2 regions of the Inquilinus sp. OTU3971 genome follow, and region 2 is predicted to be linked to the other one. Evidence: riboswitches for the same ligand, from Rfam matches in the RefSeq annotation. Region 2 holds a riboswitch; the other holds the start of a gene.

Region 1 (7,116 bases), on a different contig from region 2:
CGAATTGATCCAGGCCGGATGGCCAAAACGCAAAGAGACTCTTGCGCGCGCTATCTTGGCTGCGTCGATCAAGGCTGGCGCATTCGACATTGCTGACGGCAATCAAGCCACGCGCCAGCGACTAGCGAACCGGGAATATCATCACCTCTTCCCGGACTCTCTTCTTCGCGATGACGGCCAACTTCCCGGATGGGAACGAAGCCGTGCACTCAACTGCATTTTGATCACAATGAACACCAACCGAAACATTTCCGCCAAGGAACCTTTGAAATACCTTTCGGAAAGGGTCGATCGAGCCGATCTTGGCGAGGCAGTGGTCCGCGATCGGCTGCGGTCTCACATGGTGCCCTTTGATGAGTTAAAGGTCGGTGGATACGCACAAATCGAGGCCGCCGCAGAACGCGAGAGCAAAATCCGATCGGACTACCAAGCCTTCCTGCGCAAGCGAGCTGAAGCAATCCGAAACGCGTTCAAGGCACTGGGCGAGGGTCGGAATTGGCCAAGCGAAAGCGTTTGAACGAGCCACCGAGCGCTGATAGCTGCCATAGAGTTTGTGGACAATCCCCGGACCCTGTCGGGCCCGGGGCGTTGCGGATCGGCCTCAGTCCTTGGGCTGTGCAACGGTGCGCAGGTAAGGCTTCAGCGTCTTGAAGCCGGCCGGGAACTTCTGCTTGGCCTCCTCGTCCGAGACCGAGGTGACGATGATGACGTCCTCGCCGTTCTTCCAGTCGGCCGGCGTCGCCACCTTGTGCTTGGCGGTCAACTGCAGCGAATCGATCACCCGCAGCACCTCGTCGAAGTTGCGGCCGGTGGTCATCGGGTAGGAGATCACCAGCTTGATCTTCTTGTCCGGCCCGACGACGTAGACGTTGCGCACGGTCTGGTTGTTGACCGCGGTGCGGCCCTCCGAGGTGGTGCCGGCATCGGCCGGCAGCATGCCGTAGAGCTTGGAGACGACGAGCTCGGAATCGGCGATCACCGGGAAGTTTGGGGCGTAACCCTGGGTTTCCTTGATGTCCTGGGCCCAGCTCTCATGCCGGTCGACCGGGTCGGCGCTGAGGCCGATCACCTTGACGTCGCGGCGGTCGAACTCCGGCTTCAGCTTGGCCACGGCGCCGAGCTCGGTGGTGCACACCGGGGTGAAGTCCTTGGGGTGGGAGAACAGCACGCCCCAGGACGAGCCGAGCCAGTCGTGGAAGCGGATCCGCCCCTCGGTGGTCTCGACTTCGAAATCGGGCGCGTCCTCACCAATCGCGAGCGGTCCGGCCATTTTTTACCTCCAGTTATCGTTAATTGTGTAATTTTACCCCGTCGCGAGGCCGGTGTCACCAGGAGCCTTGCCGCAGGGGGCCTGTCACCTCGTTGACACAGACAGAGCGCGCCACGATGATGCGCGCGTCTTGCCGGGGTGCCCGAACGGGGCTGAGAGGCGCGTCAGCGTCAACCCGACGAACCTGATCCGGGTCATGCCGGCGGAGGGAGCGAGAGACGACGCCTCAGGCATCGGCACATCCCTCGCTCCGCCCCGCTTCGACCCTGCGGAGGAAACGCGATGCGCCTGTTTGCCGCCGTCCTGCTGACGGCCCTGACCTCCGCCGTTGCCGGCCCGGCTGCGGCCGAGACCCCGGTGCTCAAGGTCTACACCTATGAATCCTTCACCGCCGAATGGGGGCCGGGGCCGCAGGTGAAGAAGGCCTTCGAGGCCGAATGCGGCTGCACGGTCGAGTTCACCTCGGTCGAGGACGGCGTCGCCCTGCTGTCGCGGCTGAAGCTGGAGGGCAAGTCGAGCCAGGCCGACGTGGTGCTGGGTCTCGACACCAACCTGACCGCCGAGGCCACCGCGACCGGCCTGTTTGCGCCGCATGGCCAAAAGCTCGACGGGCTGTCGCTGCCGGTGGCCTGGACCGACCCGGTCTTCGTGCCTTTCGACTGGAGCTACTTCGCCTTCGTCTACGACAAGACCAAGGTGCCGAACCCGCCGCAGAGCCTGCACGACCTGGTCGAGGCCAGCGACCTCGAGCTGACCATCCAGGACCCGCGCACCAGCACGCCGGGCCTCGGGCTATTGCTGTGGGTGAAGCAAGTCTATGGCGACAAGGCACCCGAGGCCTGGGCGAAGCTGAAGCCGCGCATCCTCACCGTCACCCCGGGCTGGAGCGAGAGCTACGGCCTGTTCCGCAAGGGCGAAGTGCCGATGACCTTCAGCTACCTGACCTCGCCGCCCTATCACGTGATCGCGGAGAACGACAGCAATGTCGGCGCCGCGGTGTTCAGCGAGGGCAACTACCTGCAGGTCGAGGTCGCGGCCAAGCTGGCCTCGTCGCAGCATCCCGAGCTGGCCGACAAGTTCCTCGCCTTCATGCTGAGCCCGGCGTTCCAGGACCTGCTGCCGACCACCCAATGGATGTATCCGGCGGTGACGCCGAAGGCTGGCCTGCCCGACGCCTACAAGGCCCTGCCGACCCCGGACAAGGCCCTGCTGTATCCGCCGGAGGAGGTCGCGGCCAACCGCGCCGCCTGGATCGCCGAATGGCTGCAGGCGACCAGCAAGTAAGACAGAGCCCTTGGGCCGAGCCACCTCCTCACCCTCCCGCCGCCAACGCGGCGGGCCCCTCCCTCTCCCCGAGGAGAGGGAAACCGAGCGCCGCCCCTTTCTCCTCTCCTTGGGGAGAGGTCGAAATCGCATTGCGATTTCGGGTGAGGGGGAAGCCGGCGCCGGACGTGTCCGCCGATCCCTCCGGATGAGCTCTCTTCCCGGCCTGCTGGCCCTGCTCGCCATCCTGGCGCTGATCGCCACCGCGGCGACCGGCCTCTTCCGCGCCGCGTCCGAGTTCGACCTGCTGTCCGTCTGGGCCGACCCCTATCTCTGGTCGGTGCTGCGCTTCACCGCGCTGCAGGCCGGGCTGTCGGCCGTGATCAGCGTCGCCATCGCCATCCCGGTGGCCCGCGCCCTGTCGCGCCGACGCTTCCCCGGCCGCACCCTGCTGCTGCGCCTGTTCGGCCTGCCGATGATCGTGCCGGCGGTGGCCGGCGCCTTCGGCATCCTCACCGTATTCGGCCGGTCCGGCCTGCTCGCCGACCTGTTCGCGGCGCTGGGGCTGACCATCCGCCCCAACATCTACGGCCTGACCGGCATCCTGCTGGCGCATGTGTTCTTCAACATGCCCTTCGCCGTGCGCGTCCTGCTCGCGGCCTGGGGCACGATCCCGGCCGAGAGCTGGCGCCTGGCCTCGATGCTGGGGCTGCGCGGCGCCGACCTGTTCCGGCTGGTCGAATGGCCGATGCTGCGGCGCCAGCTGCCCGGCCTCGCTGCCCTGGTTTTCCTGCTGTGCTTCACCAGCTTCGCCGTGGTCCTGACGCTCGGCGGCGGCCCGGCCTCGGCCACCATCGAGATCGCGATCTACCAGGCGCTGCGCTTCGACTTCGATCCCGGCCGCGCCGTCGCCCTGTCGCTGCTGCAGGTCGCCCTCTGCGCCCTCTTGGTGCTGGCGGCAATGCGGCTGACCGGCCGGGTCGCCGATGAGGGCGGAATCGGCCGCCCGGTGCTGCGCGGTGATGGACACACGGCAGCGGCCCGAGTGATCGACACCGCCGCGCTGGTCCTGGCCGCCGGCTTCGTGCTGCTGCCGCTGGTGGCGATCCTGGTCGAAGGCCTGGGCGGCATCGGCAAGCCGATCCTGTCCAGCGCCGCCTTGTGGCACGCCGCCGGGCGCAGCCTGGCCGTGGCCCTCGGTGCCGCCACGCTCGCTTTGGTGCTGGGCTGGGCCCTGGCGCACAGCATCGCCGTGCTGCGCATCGGCCGCCGGCGGCGCCGTCTGGCGCGGTTGTTCGAGCTGAGCGGCACGGTGGTGCTGGTGGTGCCGCCGCTGGCGCTCGGCGCCGGCCTGTTCGTCATGCTGCTCGGCACCGCCGACCTGCGGCGCTGGGCGCTGCCGATCATCGCCGTGATCAACGCGCTGATGGCCCTGCCCTTCGTGCTGCGCCTGCTGGTCGGCGCCGCCGAGCTGGCCCAGCACCGCCATGGCAGGCTGGCCGACAGCCTCGGCCTGTCCGGCTGGGCACGCCTCAGGCTGGTGGAATGGCCGCTGCTGCGCCGGCCGGCCGGCTTCGCCATGGCGATCGCGGCGGGCCTGGCCTTCGGCGACCTCGGCGCCCCCGCCCTGTTCGGCCGCGACGGCAACGAGACCCTGCCGGTGCTGGTGGCGCAGCTGCTCGGCGCCTACCGGCTGCAGGAGGCGTCGACCGTCGTGCTGCTGCTGGTGCTGATGGGGCTGGCCCTGTTCGGCCTGATCGAGAGGATCTTCGGTGGCCACACACGCGATTGAGATCGAGGGCCTGACCTATCGCTACGAGGCGATGGAGATGCGCTTCGACCTGGCGGTCGAGGCCGGCGCCTTCGTCGTGCTGTTCGGGCCCAGCGGCGCCGGCAAGAGCACGCTCCTGAACCTGATCGCCGGCTTCGAGGCGCCGCTGTCCGGCAGCTTGCGCCTGCTCGGGCGCGATGCGCTCGGCCTGCCGCCGGCGGCCCGGCCCGTCACCACCCTGTTCCAGGACCACAACCTGTTCCCGCATCTCACGGCGGCGAAGAACGTGGCCCTGGGCCTGCACCCCGGGCGGCTGAGCCCGGCCGAGACGGCGCGGGTGCAAGAGGCTCTGGCCCATGTCGACCTGTCGGGGCTGGAGGCGCGCCGGCCGGCCGAGCTGTCCGGCGGCGAGCGCCAGCGCGTCGCTTTGGCCCGCAGCCTGGTGCGCGACCGCCCGATCCTGCTGCTGGACGAGCCCTTCGCCGCGCTGGGCCCGGCGCAGCGGCGCGAGATGGTGCAACTGGTCGACCGGCTGCGGCAGGAGCGCGGTTTGACCGTGCTGATGGTCAGCCACCAGCTCGACGCCCTGCCCGGCATCGATGTGCAGGCCGCCTTCATCGAGGATGGCCGCATTGCCGCCACCGGCCCGGCGACCGAGCTGCTGACCCGCCCGCCGCTGCCGGAGATCGCCGATTATCTCGGCTATGTGGGGCCGGCGGGCTAGCCGGCCCGGCCACAGACCAGCGTGGCGTGGTCCCACCACGGGTTGACGCGCACGCTGCGGTCCCGGACGGCGAACCCCGCTTCCGCAAGCTCGATCTCGATCGCTGCCAGGGACTTCAGAGTCCGGTAGGGACGACCGTCCCGCATGAGGCAGTACATCTGCGGATCGAAGCGAGCCCGGGCGTCGTCGGAGCGGGGCTCTCCGCACATGGTGCTGACGACAAACGCGCCATCGGGCTGCAGGATGCGGCGGATCTCGGCGAGGCAAAGGCCCCGGTCACCACCGATCAGGCAGTGCAGGCAGCTGCCGTCGAACACGATGTCGAAGGAGCCGTCAGTGAAGATGGGCATGCGGCAGACGGTACCCTGATGGAATAATCCGAGGAGTCCTGCCGCTGCAAACCGCTCCCGCGCCCAGGCCACGGCAGTCCCGGCGATATCGATGCCGTGGACCTCGTACCCCTTTCCGGCCAGCAGAAACGAGGACAGCCCGTTGCCGCAACCAAGCTCGAGCATCCGGGCCGGCGGCGCTGGCAGGCCGCCCTCGCGCTCGAGCCGATCCAGCGTCTCGCTCATCCTAGCTGCCGCGCGCTCGCAATGATCGCCGGCCCATCCGGGCTTTCCCGCCGTCCGCAGGCGCCGGTACTGGGCGTCGTAGTCATACATCGCGTGCCTCGCCGCTGTCCTATGGCCCCGCGTAGAAGAACAGCGACACCAGCGCGAACAGCGGCAGCAGGATGCCGCAGGACCAGGCCATGTAGCCGAAGAAGCTGGGCATGGCGACGCCGCGCTCCTGCGCGATCGAGCGCACCATGAAGTTCGGCGCGTTGCCGATATAGGTGTTGGCGCCCATGAACACGGCGCCGGCGGAGATGGCGCCCAGCGTCGTCGCCAGCGGCCCCATCAGGTGCTGCGCGTCGGCCCCGGCCATGTTGAAGAAGACGAGATAGGTCGGCGCGTTGTCGAGGAAGCTGGACAGGGCCCCGGTCAGCCAGAAATAGGCCAGGTTGTTCGGCTCGCCGGTGCCCCCGACGAGGTCGACCAGATCGGCCAGCGCCCCGTCGCGCCCGGCCCGCAGGATCGCGATCGCCGGCACGATGGTGACGAAGATCGCGGCGAACAGCTTGCCGACCTCGACGATCGGGAACCAGTTGAAGTCGTTCAGCCGCCGGCTGTCCCGGCTGGTCAGCACCCAAGACAAGCCGATGATCGCCAGCAGAGCCAGGTCGCGGGCCAGATTCTCCAGCTGCACCGGCACGTGATACAGGGTCAGCGCGATGCCCGGCTTCCAGACGCCGCTCAGCAGCACGGCGCCGATGATTCCGACGAGCAGCAGCAGGTTGATCCCGCCCTCCAGGCCGAACGGCACGCGCGGCTCCGGCGGCACCTCGCGCAGCGCGTGCTCGCGCCTGAACAGCACGGTGTCGATGGCGAAATAGAGCGCCAGCAGGATCGCTGCGCAGACCAGCATCGGCAGCAGCAAGTGCCCCGTCGGCCAGAAGAACGACACGCCCTGCAGGAAGCCGAGGAACAGCGGCGGGTCCCCCAGCGGCGTTAGCGCGCCGCCGATATTGCCGACCAGGAAGATGAAGAACACCACCGTGTGGACACGGTAGCGCCGGTTCTCATTGGCGCGCAGCAGCGGCCGGATCAGCAGCATGCAGGCGCCGGTGGTGCCCATCCAGCTGGCGATCGCGGTGCCGACGAAAAGAATGCCGAGATTGACCGCGGGCGTGCCCACCAGCGTGCCCTTCAGCCGTACCCCGCCGGCGACGACGAACAGCGCCGCCAGCAGGATGATGAAGGGCAGGTACTCGGTGAGCGCGACGGTCAGCACCTCGTACAGCGCCAGCTCGGCGCCATGGACCGCCGCGAAGGGCACCAGGAAGGCCAGAGCCCAGAAGGCCGCGACCTTGCCGAAATGGTGGTGCCAGAAATGCGGCCGGACCAGCGGGAACAGCGCGATCGACAGCAGGATGCCGACAAAGGGGATGATCCAGGCCAGGCCGAGCCCCGATCCATCCAGATGCGGGGCGCCCTCCGTGGCCGCGCGAGCCGGTGCGATCGACAAGAGGGCTAGCGCTCCCGC
Region 2 (7,116 bases):
CATGCAGACGATGGGCAGCAGCCGCGACATCTCCGACAGATGCGCCCGCCAGCCCGGCAGCAGGTCGGCGCCGAACAGCTCGAAGCCGGCGAGGATCACCGCGGCCCCGGTCATGGTCAGTGCCAGCAGCACCAGGTAGAAGCGGTCGAACCATTCGACCGAGGCCTCGTACAGCATCTTGAAGAAGGCGGTCACGATCAGCTGGTGCACCAGGAAGATCGCCGCCGAGATGCGGAAGCAGACCGCATAGACCGACACCGCCTCGACCGACAGGAAGAAGCCGACCAGGACGCGGGAGCTGTTGACGATGGCGAAATAGACCAGCGAGTTCACCATCATGAAGAAGCCCATCCGCCGGGCGTCGGCATAGGCGGCGAAGAAGCCCGGCCGGATGGTGCGCGCCAGGCCGATCAGGGCGAAGAGGGTGAAGCCGAGCGCCGCGGCGCCGCAGCCGAGCACCACCGGCGCCAGCGGCACCCGCCACAGCGCCAGGAAGACCAGCGCGCCGACGATCAGGAAGACATAGAGCGCCAGGTTGTCGGCCACCAGGATGCCGAAGCGGCGCCCCATGGCGCGGTAGTAGACGCTGGCGGCGACCTGCGCCCCGGCGGCGGCGATGGCGACGCCGGCAAAAACCGGCAGCAGCGGGCCTGCGATCGCCCAGGCGATGGCGGCGCCGCCCAGGCCGATCAGGCCGATCGTGGCGACGACGAAGAACAGCAGGTCGAGGACCCGGTCGTCCTTGCGGATCAGCACGAGCTGCGGGACCGCGCCCGGGATGCCGAGGCTGAGGATCTGCGCCCCGATCACGCCGATGCTGAGCCCCAGCTCGGCCGTGCCGTAGTCCTGGATGCTCATCACCTGCGACAGCAGCAGCGGCCCGAAGAAGGCGGAGCCCTTGCCGAGCGCGAAGGCGAGCAGGAACAGCGCCGCCTGGCCGCCGGCCGCCCTGACCCGGGCGAGGTTCATCGCCAACGCCATGGCCGGGGGCGGCTCATGACGACCCTGGGATCATCATCCGGGTCAGGCCCGGAGGTAGACGCGGTTGACGTGCGGATCGAGCGTCAGGCCCGGCGCCACCCGGCCGGCCTCGACGATCGGGCGCAGCGGGCCGTACAGGATCGGGCCCTGGCAGTAGACCACCTGGAAAATCAGCCGCGCGGAGGTCCGCGCCGGCTGGCCGCGATGGAAGCCGAAGGTGTTCTCCAGGAAGCTGGTCCCGGCAGGCCCCTCGAACCGGACGAAGCGCTCGCGGCCGAAGGCGCCCTCGACCTCGGCGTCGGAATAGCGCCGGATCGGCATCAGCCGATCCTCGCGGTGCGAACCGCGGACATAGATGTGCGGCCCGGCCCCGGCATCGACATCGGTGAGGTAGACGAACAGCTTGATGAAGCGCCAGTCGTCATAGTCGCGATGGAACAGCTCGGCGTGCTGCCCCTCCTCGTCCCCGGCGATCGACCACCAGGCGGCCATGTAGCTGATCGTCGGCCTGCAGCCGAGGGCGGCCTGCACCGCCTCCAGCACCGCCGGGTCGTTGGCGATCGCCAGGGCGTGCGGCGCGTTCACCACCACCTCCGGCCGGAAATGCGCGACATGGGTGCCCTTCGGCGCCTGCTCCGGTGCCTGGAAGGTGCCGTGCTCGGGCTTGTAGGGGTTGAAGGACGGGTGCCCGGCGAAGTGGCGCCGGATCTCCGCGACCCGGTCGGGGGTCATCAGCCAGGGCGTCATGGCGAAGCCTTCGGCGGTCAGGGCCGTGGCGGCGCCCCGGGCCTCCGGCGTGCCGGAGACCGGGCCGCGCCCGACCCGGCCGGCAATCCGGTCGGCCACCCAGTTGCGCCAGGCGACCCGCTGGAACCGGCGCTGCAGCAGGAACCGGGTCATCAGCCCGGCCTTGGCCGCATGGTCGGAAAGGGCTGCCATCGAAATCTCCTCGCGCCGAGCGCCGTCGACGACAGCCCGGGACGGACGCCCGCCCCGGGCCGCCAGCGGTCAAATTCCGCTCCGAGTCCTATACCGGTCGTCTCCGCGCGCACCAAGAATGATTTTCCTCCCGGCCCGCGCGGGCCGCCCGGCGGTCACTCGGCCGCGCGGTAGATCTGGCTGCCGCCGTCGCGGAACCGCGCCGACATCTCCTCCATCCCGGCCTCGGCCGAGGCCCGGATCTCCTGCGTGATCTTCATCGAGCAGAATTTCGGGCCGCACATCGAGCAGAAATGCGCCGTCTTGGCGCCTTCTGCCGGCAGCGTCTCGTCGTGATAGGCGAGCGCCGTGTCGGGGTCGAGCGAGAGGTGGAACTGGTCGCGCCAGCGGAACTCGAAGCGGGCGCGGGACAGGGCGTCGTCGCGTGCCTGCGCCGCCGGGTGCCCCTTGGCCAGGTCGGCGGCATGGGCCGCGATCTTGTAGGTGACGACGCCGGTCTTGACGTCGTCGCGGTCCGGCAGGCCGAGATGCTCCTTCGGCGTGACGTAGCAGAGCATGGCGGTGCCGAACCAGCCGATCATCGCCGCGCCGATGCCGGAGGTGATGTGGTCATAACCCGGCGCGATGTCGGTGGTGAGGGGCCCGAGCGTGTAGAACGGCGCCTCGCCGCAGACCGCCAGCTGCTTGTCCATATTGGCCTTGATCTTGTGCATCGGCACATGGCCGGGGCCCTCGATCATGACCTGGACGTCGTGCTCCCAGGCGATCTTGGTCAGCTCGCCCAGCGTCTCCAGCTCGGCGAACTGGGCCGCGTCATTGGCGTCGGCGATCGAGCCGGGCCGCAGCCCGTCGCCCAGCGAGAAGGCGACGTCATAGGCCCGCATGATCGCGCAGATCTCGCGGAAATGGGTGTAGAGGAAGCTCTCGCGGTGATGCGCCAGGCACCATTTCGCCATGATCGAGCCGCCGCGGCTGACGATGCCGGTGACCCGCTTCGCCGTGAGGGGAATGTAGGGCAGCCGCACCCCGGCATGGATGGTGAAGTAGTCGACCCCCTGCTCCGCCTGCTCGATCAGCGTGTCGCGGAAGATCTCCCAGGTCAGGTCCTCGGCCACGCCGCCGACCTTCTCGAGCGCCTGGTAGATCGGCACGGTGCCGATCGGCACCGGCGAATTGCGCAGGATCCATTCGCGGGTGGTGTGGATGTTGCGGCCGGTCGACAGGTCCATCACCGTGTCGCCGCCCCAGCGGATCGCCCAGACCATCTTCTCGACCTCCTCCGCGATCGAGGAGGTGACGGCCGAGTTGCCGATATTGGCGTTGATCTTGACCAGGAAGTTGCGGCCGATCGCCATCGGCTCGGATTCCGGGTGGTTGATGTTGGACGGGATGATGGCCCGGCCGCGCGCCACCTCGTCGCGCACGAATTCCGGCGTGACATAGTCCGGGATCGCGGCGCCGAAGCTCTCGCCGTCGCGCGCCGCCTGCTCTAGCGTCCGCTCGCGGCCGAGATTCTCGCGGATGGCGACATACTCCATCTCGGGCGTGACGATCCCGGCCCGGGCATAGGCCATCTGCGTCACCGCGGTGCCACCGCGGGCCCTCAAGGGGCGGCGGTCGCCGCGCGGGAACTCGAACAGGTTGGCGGCCTCGCCGGAGCGGCGGCCGTCATCCTCCGGCCGCACCGTCCGGCCGTCATAGGCCTCGACGTCGCCGCGGGCGGCGATCCAGCCGGCCCGCAGCGCGGGCAGGCCGGCGCCGATGTCGATCAGCGCCGCCGGGTCGGTATAGGGGCCGGAGGCGTCATAGACCCGGAGCGGCGGCTCGCCGGATTCCGGCGACAGCACGATCTCGCGCATGGCGACGCGCAGGTCGGGGTTGCGCTCGCCCGCGACATGGACCTTGCGCGACGCCGGCAGCGGGCCGGTGGTGACGGTTGTGGGGATGACGTCCTTGGGCATACACGGCCTCCTCGATCGGACGGATTGAGGGCGTGCCAAAGACGGAAGACTGGAGAAGCGGCTGAGCGCGCATGTGGTTCCATTCCCTACGCCGGCACGACCCGGATCAGGTTCGAAGGGTTCCCACGTCGCAGTTGGTGTGGTGTCTCAGCTCCTTACCGGAGCTCCCCTCGGAACGCCCCGATCAGAGCGCGCGCCGGGATGGGATGTCAAGCGGCAGCTGCCGGACGCCGTGAACCTGGTTTTCCCGGAAGGCCGCCAGCCCTCCGCTCCGTCCCGATCTTGACCGCATTCCTAAAAATATCTACATTCCAACACATTGGGGTGGATTTCTGAGTCATCGGTTGAGAACGATGCTGCGACATGCCTTGGTGCTGTCTGTCGCGCTGGCCCTGGCCGCCTGTGGCGGCGGGCGCGAGATCGTGCGCAACCCGACCGGCGCCGGCGTCGCCCGCTACGTCACCGCCAACGCGCCGGAGGAATGTGTGCCCTATGCCCGGGCCGTCTCCGGCATCCAGATCAAGGGCGATGCCTGGACCTGGTGGGACCAGGCCGACGGCGTCTACGGCAAGGGCGGCGCGCCGCGCTCCGGCGCCGTGCTGGTGCTGGGCCGGTCGGACCGGCTGAGCGCCGGGCACATCTCGGTGGTGGTGTCGGTGCGCAATTCGCGCGAGATCACCGTGTCGCACACCAACTGGGGCAATGACGGGGCGACCCGGCGCCGGATCTACCGTGAGCAGTCGGTGATCGACGTCTCCAGCGGCAACGACTGGACCGCGGTGCGATTCTGGAACCCCGACACCGGCGCCTATGGCGGCGTCTACGAGGCCGACGGCTTCATCTATCCCACCAGTGCCTGAGCTGTCTCGGGTGCCTCTCGACGATCCGGGGGCGCTTCGGCTATAAGCCCGCGCGCGACTGCGGCGCGGCCGTGGCGCATGGGACGCCACAGCATGACCCTTCCCCTCCCCATCCCGGATCCGCGGGCGCGCCGGCGCCTGGAGATCGGCCTCGCCCTGCTCGCCGACGGCCGGCCGGCCGAGGCCGCTGACGCCATCCGCGCCGCCATCGAGATCGCCCCCGGCGACGTCGAGATCCGCTACGCCCTGGGCCAGGCGCTGGAGGCGGCCGGCGGCGATGCCACCGCGGCGTACCGGGCGACGCTGGAGCTGGATCCGGAGGACCGGATGGGCGCCGCGGTGCGGCTGGCGCTGATCGGCGCCGCCCCGGTGCCGGCGCAGCTGCCCGAGGCGCATGTCCGCACCCTGTTCGACCAGTACGCGCCGCGCTTCGAGACGTCGCTGGTCGACGCCCTGCACTATCGCGGGCCGGCGCTGCTGCGCCGTGCCGTCGACCGGCTGGTTCCTGAGGGCAGCTTGGACATCCTCGATCTCGGCTGCGGCACTGGGCTGGCCGGCGCCGCCTTCGCCGACCGCCGCCGCCGGCTGGACGGGATCGACCTGTCGCCCGGCATGATCCTGCAGGCGATGGCGCGGCGGCTGTACGACCGGCTGGAGCCGGGCGAGATCGTCGCCGCCCTGGCGGGCTGGCCGGAGCGTTACGACCTGGTCCTGGCTGCGGATGTCGCGGTCTATATCGGCGATCTGGCGCCGCTCTTCGCCGCCGCGCGGGCCGTGCTGCGGCCGGGCGGCTGGTTCGCCCTGACCGCGGAGTCGCATGACGGGGAAGGCTGGCGCCTGGGCGACCGCCACCGCTACCTGCATTCGCCCGGCTATCTGGCTGCGGTCGCCGCGGCCACCGGCTTCACCGTGACCGAGGTCGAGGCCGCCTGGGCCCGCACCGAGAACGGGACGCCGCTGCCCGGCTGGGTGGCGGTGCTGCGGGCGGCATGAACTACCGCCACGCCTTCCACGCCGGCAACCAGGCCGACGTCCTCAAGCATGTGGTGCTGGTGGCGCTGGTCGAGGCGCTGCGCGGCAAGGACAAGCCGTTCTCCGCCCTCGACCTGCATGCCGGGGTCGGCCGCTACGCCCTGGCCGCCGAGGCCGCCAAGACCGGGGAATACATCGACGGCATCGGCCGGATCGACAGCGCGACCGACGCCCCGGCCGCGGTGGCGCGCTATCTCGAGCTGGTGCGCGGCTTCAACCCCTCCGGCCGGCTCGAGATCTATCCGGGGTCGCCGCGGCTGATCCGGACGCTGATGCGGCCGGAGGACCGGCTGACCCTGGTCGAGCTGCATCCGGAGGATCATGCGAAGCTGCGCGCCGAATTCGCCGGCGATGCCCAGGTCGCGATCCACCGGCGCGATTCCTGGGAGGCGCTGCGCGGCCTGCTGCCGCCGCAGCCGCGGCGCGGCCTGCTGCTGCTCGACCCGTCCTTCGAGCAGCCGGACGAGCTGGCGCGGCTGGCGCGCGGCATCGCCACCGCGCATCGCCGCTGGCCCGAGGGCGTGATCGCCGCCTGGTACCCGATCAAGGACCGGCCGCCGGTCGACGCCATACTGTCGGCGCTGCCGCCCCTGCCCCACGCCTGGGCGGCCGAGCTGACCGTGTTCGACATGCTGTTCCCGGCCCGCCTCAACGGCTCGGGCTTGGTGCTGGTCAACCTGCCCTGGGGGGTGGAGGCGGCGCTGTGCGAGGCCCTGGCCTGGCTGCAGCCGAGACTGGCCCGCCAGGGTGGCGCCTGGCGGCTGGAGCCGCTGCCGGGCTGAGCGGAATCCGGCTCGCCGCCGGGGCGCCGCCGCGTTAGGCTTCCTCCATTGCCAGGGGGAGATTTCACGATGCGATTGTTCGGGCTGGCCGTCCTTCTGACGGCCCTTTCGGCCTGCGCCGCCCAGGCGCCGCGGCCTTCCACATCACAAACAGGCACACCGCCCTTCCAGGCGATCGCACCCGCGGGCTACTGCCTGTCGGATGAGTCCGACCCACTCGCCCTGGCCTTCATGATCGGGATGTCGAGGAATGCGTCGCCCGATCGGCGAATTTTGGCGATCTTCCGCCCCTGCGGCGAGCCCGCCCCCACACCGGGCGTCACCAGCTGGAATACCTACCGGCTGATCTTCCAGGTCGAAGACGGTCCGCCGACCGCCCCCGGACGGCAGGCCATGGACCGTGAGACCTACCTGACATTCCTGGCCAACCCGAAGCTCACGGAGTTGTGGAATCGGCGCGTCCTACCAGGCCTTCTGGATCATCAACCCCAAGGAATAGAGGGCGCCCGTTATCTGGGCTCGGATGCCGGCGCCGTCTACAACGGCTTTGTCATCATCCCG

What was found. Region 2 has a riboswitch for thiamine pyrophosphate ahead of thiC (phosphomethylpyrimidine synthase ThiC). Riboswitches for the same ligand answer to the same signal wherever they lie in the genome.
Region 1: it holds a riboswitch for thiamine pyrophosphate, as region 2 does, so the genes downstream of both, thiB (thiamine ABC transporter substrate binding subunit) here and thiC (phosphomethylpyrimidine synthase ThiC) in region 2, are expected to answer to the same signal.

What each region holds. Positions count from the first base shown of each region.
Region 1 covers NZ_JASATH010000017.1:12,629-19,744, forward strand. The annotation lists gene AAHM41_RS06530 (GmrSD restriction endonuclease domain-containing protein) at 1-517, shown strand, start outside; gene AAHM41_RS06535 (peroxiredoxin) at 602-1,270, opposite strand; TPP riboswitch at 1,395-1,498, shown strand; gene thiB (thiamine ABC transporter substrate binding subunit) at 1,553-2,554, shown strand; gene thiP (thiamine/thiamine pyrophosphate ABC transporter permease) at 2,742-4,325, shown strand; gene thiQ (thiamine ABC transporter ATP-binding protein) at 4,306-5,028, shown strand; gene AAHM41_RS06555 (class I SAM-dependent methyltransferase) at 5,025-5,693, opposite strand; gene AAHM41_RS06560 (sodium:proton antiporter) at 5,713-7,098, opposite strand.
Region 2 covers NZ_JASATH010000060.1:12,885-20,000, forward strand. The annotation lists gene AAHM41_RS16765 (hypothetical protein) at 1-981, opposite strand, end outside; gene AAHM41_RS16770 (phytanoyl-CoA dioxygenase family protein) at 1,024-1,920, opposite strand; gene thiC (phosphomethylpyrimidine synthase ThiC) at 2,076-3,881, opposite strand; TPP riboswitch at 3,947-4,062, opposite strand; gene AAHM41_RS16780 (CHAP domain-containing protein) at 4,235-4,741, shown strand; gene AAHM41_RS16785 (class I SAM-dependent DNA methyltransferase) at 4,835-5,734, shown strand; gene AAHM41_RS16790 (23S rRNA (adenine(2030)-N(6))-methyltransferase RlmJ) at 5,731-6,555, shown strand; gene AAHM41_RS16795 (hypothetical protein) at 6,625-7,116, shown strand, end outside.